Regions from separate parts of the Roseitalea sp. genome, predicted to be linked through region 2. Evidence: riboswitches for the same ligand, from Rfam matches in the RefSeq annotation. Region 2 holds a riboswitch; the other holds the start of a gene.
The links. Region 2 has a riboswitch for S-adenosylmethionine ahead of AC5E6L_RS09240 (O-succinylhomoserine sulfhydrylase). Riboswitches for the same ligand answer to the same signal wherever they lie in the genome.
Positions count from the first base shown of each region.

Region 1: another riboswitch for S-adenosylmethionine. It lies ahead of AC5E6L_RS03610 (homoserine O-succinyltransferase); the one in region 2 lies ahead of AC5E6L_RS09240 (O-succinylhomoserine sulfhydrylase).

Region 1 covers NZ_CFIFWG010000022.1:7,456-11,809, forward strand. The annotation lists gene AC5E6L_RS03605 (Mrp/NBP35 family ATP-binding protein) at 1-442, opposite strand, end outside; gene AC5E6L_RS03610 (homoserine O-succinyltransferase) at 569-1,525, opposite strand; SAM riboswitch at 1,573-1,650, opposite strand; gene AC5E6L_RS03615 (hypothetical protein) at 1,842-2,054, shown strand; gene AC5E6L_RS03620 (3-hydroxybutyryl-CoA dehydrogenase) at 2,073-2,954, opposite strand; gene clpB (ATP-dependent chaperone ClpB) at 3,152-4,354, opposite strand, start outside.
Region 2 covers NZ_CFIFWG010000086.1:2,273-6,626, reverse strand. The annotation lists gene AC5E6L_RS09255 (glycosyltransferase family 2 protein) at 1-199, shown strand, start outside; gene AC5E6L_RS09250 (ion transporter) at 289-1,110, shown strand; gene AC5E6L_RS09245 (2'-deoxycytidine 5'-triphosphate deaminase) at 1,079-2,176, opposite strand; SAM riboswitch at 2,257-2,343, shown strand; gene AC5E6L_RS09240 (O-succinylhomoserine sulfhydrylase) at 2,423-3,613, shown strand; gene AC5E6L_RS09235 (CDP-alcohol phosphatidyltransferase family protein) at 3,617-4,222, opposite strand.

The DNA of each region.
Region 1 (4,354 bases), on a different contig from region 2:
TGAGGCCCGACACCTTGAGCCCGAGCGCCAGATTGATCGCGGTGGTCGACTTGCCGACCCCGCCCTTGCCCGAGGCGATGGCGATGATGTGCCGGACGCCGGGCACGTCGGGCTTGGCCCGGTCGGTGACGGGGCGGCGCCCCGCGGCGGGAGCCTGCGGCGGCGGGGCCGGCGGGACGTCCCCGCGCGTCTTCTTCTCGGCGGTCAGGGCGACCATCGCGCTTTTGACGCCCTTGATGGCGGTGACGGCCTTTTGCGCGGCCTGGCGCACCGGTTCGAGCTCTGGGGCCTCGTCGGCGGCGCAGGTGATCGAAAAGAAGACCTTGCCGTCGGCGACGAAGATGTCCGAGATCATGCCGGCCTCTACGAGATCGCGTCCGTCGGGCAGGGCGATCCGGCGCAACGCGTCTTCAACGGCGGCCTTGGTCGGTGCGTCGGTCATGTCGGGTCATAGCTCGTGAACGCGGTGGATCCGGCGGCTGAAACGGCCAGACGATAGCAGATATTTTCGGCCGCCCGGACATGGCGGCGCCCGCGCGAAACGGACCGGCCCCGGCGGTCGTCCGGTTCAGGCGGCCGGATCGCGGGCGTCACGGTTCACCTGCCTGCCGGTTCCGATCTCGGCGACGTCGAAGGGCGTTGTCTGATAGGTCTGGTTGATCCAGTTGCCGAACAGCAGGAAGGCATGGCTGCGCCAGCGGTTGAGCGGCTTGTTGTCCGGGTCGTCGTCGGGGAAGTAGTTGCGCGGCACCTCGATCGAGGTTCCTGCTCCGACGTCGCGGCGATACTCGTCGGCGAGCGTGGTCGAGTCATATTCGATATGGTTGAAGATGTAGAGCCGGTTGGCGAAGGCCTCGTGCAGCAGGCACAGGCCGGTTTCGGCCGATTCCATCAGCACTTCGAGCGATCCGTCGGCGGGCAGTTCGCTGCGGCGCATCTCGGTCCATCGGGAGACCGAGATCTGAAAATCGTCCGAGAAGCCGGCCAGATAGGGCGAGGCCGGGTTCAGGTTCCTGTGCCGATAGACGCCGAAGGCCTTCCTGGACAGGGTGTGCTTGGGCACCTTGTGGAAGTGCCAGGCGGCCGCCATCGCGCCCCAGCAGATGAAGAAGCTCGAATGGACGTGCGTGGCGGTCCAGTCGAGGATGCGCTTGAGTTCCGCCCAGTAGGTGACATCCTCGAACGGCAGGGTCTCGATCGGCGCGCCGGTGACGACGAAGCCGTCGAACTTGCGGTCCCTTATCTCGTCCCAGGTCCGGTAAAAGGAGATCAGATGGTCCTCGGACGTGTTCTTGGACCTGTGGTTGCCGATCCGCACCAGCGTCAGCTCCACCTGAAGCGGCGTCGAGCCGACCAGCCGCGCGATCTGCGTCTCGGTCCTGATCTTGTCGGGCATCAGGTTCAGCAGGCCGATCTGCAACGGCCTGATGTCCTGGCGCGTGGCCATCTTCTCGTCCACGACCATCACGCCCTCGGCCAGAAGCGTGTCGCGGGCGGGCAGGGCGTCGGGGATCTTGATCGGCATGGCGTCACTCGTGCGAAACAAAACCGGCGGCGAATGCTCGCTGCCGGTCCCATCGCGTCTCGGTCCTTTAGCGAGTTGTTTTACGTGGCTGCAAGCCGACCGGCCAAATCACCACGGAAAGACCTTTCTAGACGGCGGGCGCCCGCCGGTCAATCACCTCCGCGCGCGCGTGCCTGCGATGACAGGGCGATGAAATTTTGTGCGGCGCACAATCCCGCCTTGAATAGGACCGATTCATGGCTAGGATCGCCGCTGTCGGGGAGGACCAGAGCGTTCAATCTCATGACAGGACGCTCTAAACGCAACGGAGTTCGTCATGGCCTCGCCGCCCGCCTCGTCCGGTGTCATCGCCTTCCCGCAACCGTCCCGGCAAAGGAGCGCCCCCTCGCGCGGGGCCGCGCCGCCGATGCGCAAGGGCGTCCTGCGCGGCGCCATGGCGCGCCGGCTGGCCGACCTGCCGGCCCTGTGCGCGACCGGCATGCCGGAAAGAGGCGACAGGTCCGACGGCAGCGTGTCGCCGCTCTACTGACCGGTTTCGCGGCGCGGCCTATCGCGTGGGAACCGGCGTGTCGCCGCGATAGTCGTAAAAGCCGCGGCCCGTCTTGCGGCCGAGCCAGCCCGCCTCGACATATTTGACCAGGAGCGGGCACGGCCGGTACTTGGAATCGGCCAACCCGTCATGCAGCACCTGCATGATGGCAAGGCATGTGTCGAGCCCGATGAAGTCGGCCAGTTCCAGCGGGCCCATCGGATGGTTGGCGCCCAGCTTCATCGCCGTGTCGATCGCCTCGACCGAGCCGACCCCCTCATAGAGCGTGTAGATCGCCTCGTTGATCATGGGCAGCAGGACGCGGTTCACGATGAAGGCCGGAAAGTCCTCGGAAACGGTCGCGGTCTTGCCCAGCCTGTCCACATAGGCGCGCGCGAGATCGAAGGTCGCGTCGGCCGTGGCGATGCCCCGCACCAGTTCGACCAGCTTCATGCGCGGCACCGGGTTCATGAAGTGAATGCCCATGAAGCGCTCCGGCCGGTCGGTCGCCGCCGCGAGCCGCGTGATCGAGATGGACGAGGTGTTGGACGCGATCATCGCCTCGGGCGCCAGAACCGGGCACAGATCGGCGAAGATGCGGCGCTTGACCTCCTCGTTCTCGCTGGCCGCCTCGATCACCAGATCGCAGCCGGAAAGGTCCTGCATCGTGCCGCCGGCCGAGATTCGCGACAGGATCGCGGTGCGCTCGGCCGCCTCCATCCGGCCGGCGTCGACCTGTTTCCGCGTGCCGGCCGCGACCTTGTCGAGCCCGCTCCGCGCGGCCTTCTCGGACACATCGCAGATGATGACCGTGTAGCCCGCCGCGGCCGATACCTGGGCGATGCCGCCGCCCATCTGCCCGGCGCCGATCACGCCGATCGTCTTCAGATCATCGATCATCGCAGCCATTGGGTTTCCTCTTTCGCGCTTGCCGCGCGATTTTGGCGCTTGTGCGTCGCAATGTAAATCGCTGCGCCGCAACGGACGGCGCGGGGCGGGCAATCAGCCGATGAATGTCACCGCAAAGCCACGGCGGATCGGCCGCGCAAGCTCAAGCCCATTCCGATTCGTCAGGCGCACGCAGCCGACGCTTTCGTTCAGGCCGCTTCCTCGGCGCGATCCTCGTTGGCGGCGGCGACCGGCTTGAAGTTGAGCCGGTCGGAGCCTTCGAGCACCTTGACGTGCGAGCCGTCGGCGATCTCGCCGCCCAAGATCTTCTCGGCGAGCGGATCCTGCACCTGCTTCTGGATCACCCTTTTCAGGGGTCTTGCGCCGTAGGCGGGATCGTAGCCCTTGTCGGCCAGCCAGCGGCGGGCGTCGCCGTCGAGCCTGAGCGTGATCTTGCGCTCGGCGAGCAATGTTTCGAGGCGTTGGAGCTGAATGTCGACGATCGCGCCCATATCGGCCTTTTGCAGGCGCTGGAACAGGATCACCTCGTCCACGCGGTTCAGGAACTCCGGTCTGAACGCGGCCCGCACGACGCCCATGACGTCCTCGCGCACCCGGTCGACCTGTTCGCCCTCGCCGAGATTGACGAGGAACTCGGCCCCCAGGTTCGAGGTCATGATGATGACCGTGTTGCGGAAATCGACCGTGCGGCCCTGACCGTCGGTCAGGCGGCCGTCGTCGAGCACCTGCAACAGCACGTTGAAGACGTCCGGATGGGCCTTTTCGATCTCGTCGAACAAAATGACCTGGTATGGCCGGCGGCGCACCGCCTCGGTCAGAACGCCGCCTTCCTCGTAGCCGACATAGCCGGGCGGCGCGCCGATCAGCCGGGAGACGGCGTGCTTTTCCATGAACTCGCTCATGTCCACGCGCACCATGGCGTGCTCGTCGTCGAACAGGAAGTTCGCAAGCGCCTTGGTCAGCTCGGTCTTGCCGACGCCGGTGGGGCCCAGGAAGATGAACGAGCCGATCGGCCGGTTGGGGTCCTGAAGGCCCGCGCGGGCGCGCCGGACGGCCTTGGAGACGGCCCGCACGGCCTCGCCCTGGCCGACGACGCGCCTTGCGATCTCGTCTTCCATGCGCAACAGCTTTTCGCGCTCGCCTTCGAGCATCTTGTCGACCGGAATGCCGGTCCAGCGCGAGACGATGTGGGCGACGTGATCGGGCGTGACGGTCTCCTCGACCATCGAGCCGGCATCGCCGTCGCCGCGCGCCTCGGCTTCCTCCAGCTTGCGTTCCAGTTCGGGAATGCGCCCATAGGCCAGTTCGCCGGCGCGCTGGAATTCGCCCTGGCGCTGGGCGATGGCCAGTTCGTTGCGCGCCTCGTCCAGGTCGCGCTTCAGGTCGGCGGC
Region 2 (4,354 bases):
GAGCTATCTGGCTTTCATCGCGCTGGGCTGGCTTGCCACCGGCCCGCGGGACCGGCGCAAGGTCGGCTGGCGCCTGGCGCTCGTTCCGGTCTACTGGCTGGCGCAGTCGCTCGCCGCTTGGCGCGCCCTGGGACAATTGTTCACGCGGCCCTTCGAATGGGAGAAGACGCCGCACGGGCCCCATGAGCGGATCGATTGAGCGCATTGCGCCGCACAAGAGCGCGTTTCAATTCCACTGCCCTATCCATATATTGGCATCCGGACTCTCACACATGCGCCGGTGCCTTCATGGAAAAGCTGCGAACCCTCGTCGAAAGCCAGCGCTTCGAGCGCGCGATCATCGCGCTGATCGTCATCAACGCGGTCACGCTGGGCATGGAGACGTCGCCGGCGCTGATGGAGGCGGCCGGGCCGGCCCTTATGACGATCGACCGGCTGATCCTGGCGGTGTTCGTCGTCGAACTGGCGATGAAGTTCGCGGTCTACCGGCTCGATTTCTTCAGGAGCCCGTGGCGCATCTTCGATCTGGTCATCGTCTCCATCGCGCTGATCCCGGCGGCCGGGCCGTTCTCGGTGCTGCGTTCGCTGCGCATCCTGCGCGTGCTGCGTCTGATCAGCGCCGTGCCTTCCATGCGCCGCGTCGTCGGCGGCCTTTTGACGGCGCTGCCCGGCCTGGGCTCGATCGTGCTGCTTTTGCTGCTGGTCTTCTATGTCTTCTCCGTGATGGCCACCAAGCTGTTCGGCGCGGCCTTTCCGCAATGGTTCGGCTCGATCGCCGCCTCGGCCTATTCGCTGTTCCAGATCATGACGCTCGAAAGCTGGTCGATGGGCATCGTCCGGCCGGTGATGGACGCCTTCCCCTGGGCCTGGGCCTTCTTCATACCCTTCATCGCCGCGACCACCTTCACGGTGCTGAACCTGTTCATCGGCGTGGTCGTCTCGGCGATGCAGGCCGAGCATGACGCCGAGGCCGCCGGTGAACGCCAGTCGATCCACGACGAACAGGCGCTGATCCTCGAAGAGATCAGGGCGCTTCGCGCCGAGGTCCGCGCGCTGAGGGCGCAGGAGGGCGGGCCGGTTATGGCACCCGGAAGTGCTTCGACAGTTTGAGGCCCTGCGCCTGATAGTTCGAGCGCATGTCCGCGCCATAGAGCGCGGTCGGGCGCGACATCATCCGCTCATAGACCAGCCGGCCCACGATCTGGCCGTGTTCGAGCACGAACGGCACCTCGTGGCTGCGCACCTCCAGAACCGCGCGGCTGCCCGTGCCGCCGGCGGCCGAATGGCCGAAGCCGGGATCGAAGAACCCCGCATAATGCACCCTGAATTCGCCCACCAGCGGGTCGAACGGCGTCATCTCGGCGGCGTGGGATGGCGGCACGTGCACCGCCTCGCGGCTGACCAGGATGTAGAACTGGTCCGGATCGAGGATCAGTTCCTTGCGCGCGCGCACATGCACCGGCTCCCAGAAGTCGAGCGCCTCATGGGCCCCCGGCCGGTCGACATCGACCAGCGCTGTGTGCCGCTTGCCGCGATAGCCCGCAAGGCCGTTCCCGTCGCCCGACAGGTCGACGGAAAGCGCGATCCCGGCCCGGGAAATGTTGGGCCTGTCGCCCGCCACCAGCGTCTCCCGGTCGTGCAGGGCGCTCAGGGCGGCGGCATCGAGCATGGCCTGGCCGCGCCGGAAGCGCATCTGCGTCAGGCGCGAGCCGGTCCGGACCACGATCGGGAAGGTGCGCGGGCTGACTTCCAGAAAGAGCGGGCCGTGATAGCCGGTCGGCACCTTGTCGAACTCGACCGCATTGTCGGCGATCAACCGGGTGAAGATGTCGAGCCGGCCGGTCGAGCTTTTCGGGTTCGCGGCGGCGGCGATGTCCGGCGGCAGGGCCAGCGTTTCGAGCAGCGGGACGATATAGACGCAGCCCGTTTCAAGCACGGCCCCTCCGGTCAGCTCGATTCGGTGCAGCTCGAACTGGGCGAGCTTTTCGGCGACCGTGTGCGCCGGGCCCGGCATGAAGCCGGCGCGCACCCGGTAGGCGACCGTGCCCAGCCGCAAGTCGAGGCTGGCCGGCTGAACCTGCCGCTCGTCGAGCGGCCGGGGGAGCGCGACGGCGCCCGCCTCGATCAGGTGACCGATGTCGTGATCGGCGAGGATGCCGCTTTCGCGCCGCGTCATGGGTGGGTCCGCGCTGCTCCGGTTGCGCGCACGATGGCGGTGCCCGTCGATTGACGCAAGCGGGTACACCCCTTATGGACAGCTTAATAGGTGGTGATTTGGCCGGCCGGCTTGCAGCCACGGGAGCCCGCTCCCAGAACTCGCTAAAAGGCCGCGGACAGAGCCACCAGTCCATGGCATGGACCAGACGGCGACGACCCGGCTTCATGGCGCCATGAGGCCGGGATTTTTGTATGGAGGTTCGTCATGGCGAAGGATATGAAAGGCCGGGGACCGGCAACGCGGATGGTCCATGAGGGCACCGTGCGCTCTTCGTTCGGCGAGACCTCCGAGGCGATGTTCCTGACGCAGGGGTTCGTCTATGACAGTGCCGAGGCCGCCGAGGCGCGCTTTCTGGGCGACGAGCCGGGCTTTGTCTATTCGCGCTACGCCAATCCCACCGTCGAGATGTTCGAGCAGCGCATGTGCGCGCTGGAAGGGGCCCAGGCCGCCCGCGCGACCGCCTCGGGCATGGCGGCCGTCGCCTCGGCCCTCCTGTGCCAGGTCTCGGCGGGCGATCACGTGATCGCCGCCCGCGCCCTGTTCGGCTCGTGCCGCTGGATCGTCGAGCACCTGCTGCCGCGCTACGGCGTCGCAACCACGCTGATCGACGGCACCGACCCGAGCGCCTGGGAAAAGGCGGTCAAGCCGAACACGAAGCTCTTCTTCTTCGAAAGCCCGACCAATCCGACGCTGGAAGTGATCGACATCGGCCATGTGGTCGCGGTCGCCAGATCCTGCGGCGCGCGCACCGTCATCGACAATGTGTTCGCAACGCCCCTCTATCAGAAGCCGATGGAACTGGGCGTCGACATCGTCGTCTATTCGACCACCAAGCATATCGACGGGCAGGGCCGCTGTCTGGGCGGCGTCGTGCTCGCGCCGCGGGACTGGATCGACGAACATCTGCACGATTTCTACCGCCACACCGGCCCGTCCATGAGCCCGTTCAACGCCTGGGTGATGCTGAAGGGCCTTGAAACGCTGCCGTTGCGCGTCGCCCGGCAGACGCAAAGCGCCCGCGCGGTGGCCGATTTCCTCGCCGGCCATCCCGCCGTGTCCCGTATCGTCTATCCCGGCCGGCCCGACCATCCGCAGGCCGACATCGTGCCAAGGCAGATGAGCGGCGGCTCGACACTGGTCGCTTTCGATGTCAAGGGCGGCAAGCGTGCCGCATTCGCGCTGGAAAACGGTCTCGACATCATCGCCATCTCCAACAATCTGGGCGACGCCAAGAGCCTGATCACCCATCCGGCGACGACCACGCACAAGAACCTTTCGGACGAGGATCGCGACGAGCTTTCGATCGGCGGCGGCACGCTGCGCCTGTCGGTCGGGCTGGAGGACGCGGCCGACCTGATCGCCGATCTGGAGCAGGCGCTGGCCAGGGTGGCCTGACCGTCAACGCAACGTCTTCGATGCCAGCACGATGCGCGACACGGCCGTATAGAAGCAGATCGCGGCGAACAGCCAGGCGAGCGCCGGGAACCAGCCGGGCAGCAGGCACATCAGCACGAACATCCCGATCGTCTCGGTCGCCTCGGCCAGGCCCGTCGTGAAGAAGATCGACTTGTCGCCATGGCTTTCGCTTTCAAGGTCTTGCCGTTCGGCCATGATGGCGTAGGCCAGAAAGCTCGCGCCATTGACGTAGAAGGACAGGACCAGCACCGCGCCCGCAACGGCATTGGCCGCCGGATCCGCCAGAACGAAGCCGACCGGGATGACCCCGTAGAAAGCGAAATCGAGCACGATGTCCAGATAGCCGCCATAGTCCGTCTTGCCGGTCAGGCGTGCCACCGGACCGTCGAGGCCGTCGCACAGCCGGCTCAGCAGAGCCAGCACCAGGCCGAGCCAGTACCATTGGACGGCGATCGCACCGGCAGCCGCGATACCGATCGCAAGGCCGGTCCAGGTGAGCTGATTGGCCGTGATGCCGCCACGGGCCATTTGCCGCGCCAGCCGTTCGAGCAGGGGATCGATCTTCGGACGCAAAGTGTTGTCGAGCATGGGTTCACCGGCAGTTTGCCCTGTCGCGCCCATACGCCATCGCCGCCGCAAGGTCACGACGCAACCGGCCGCGCGATCATCACGCGCGGACACATTCGCGTGGGACGGCCCTTTTCGGCGCGGGACCGTTTG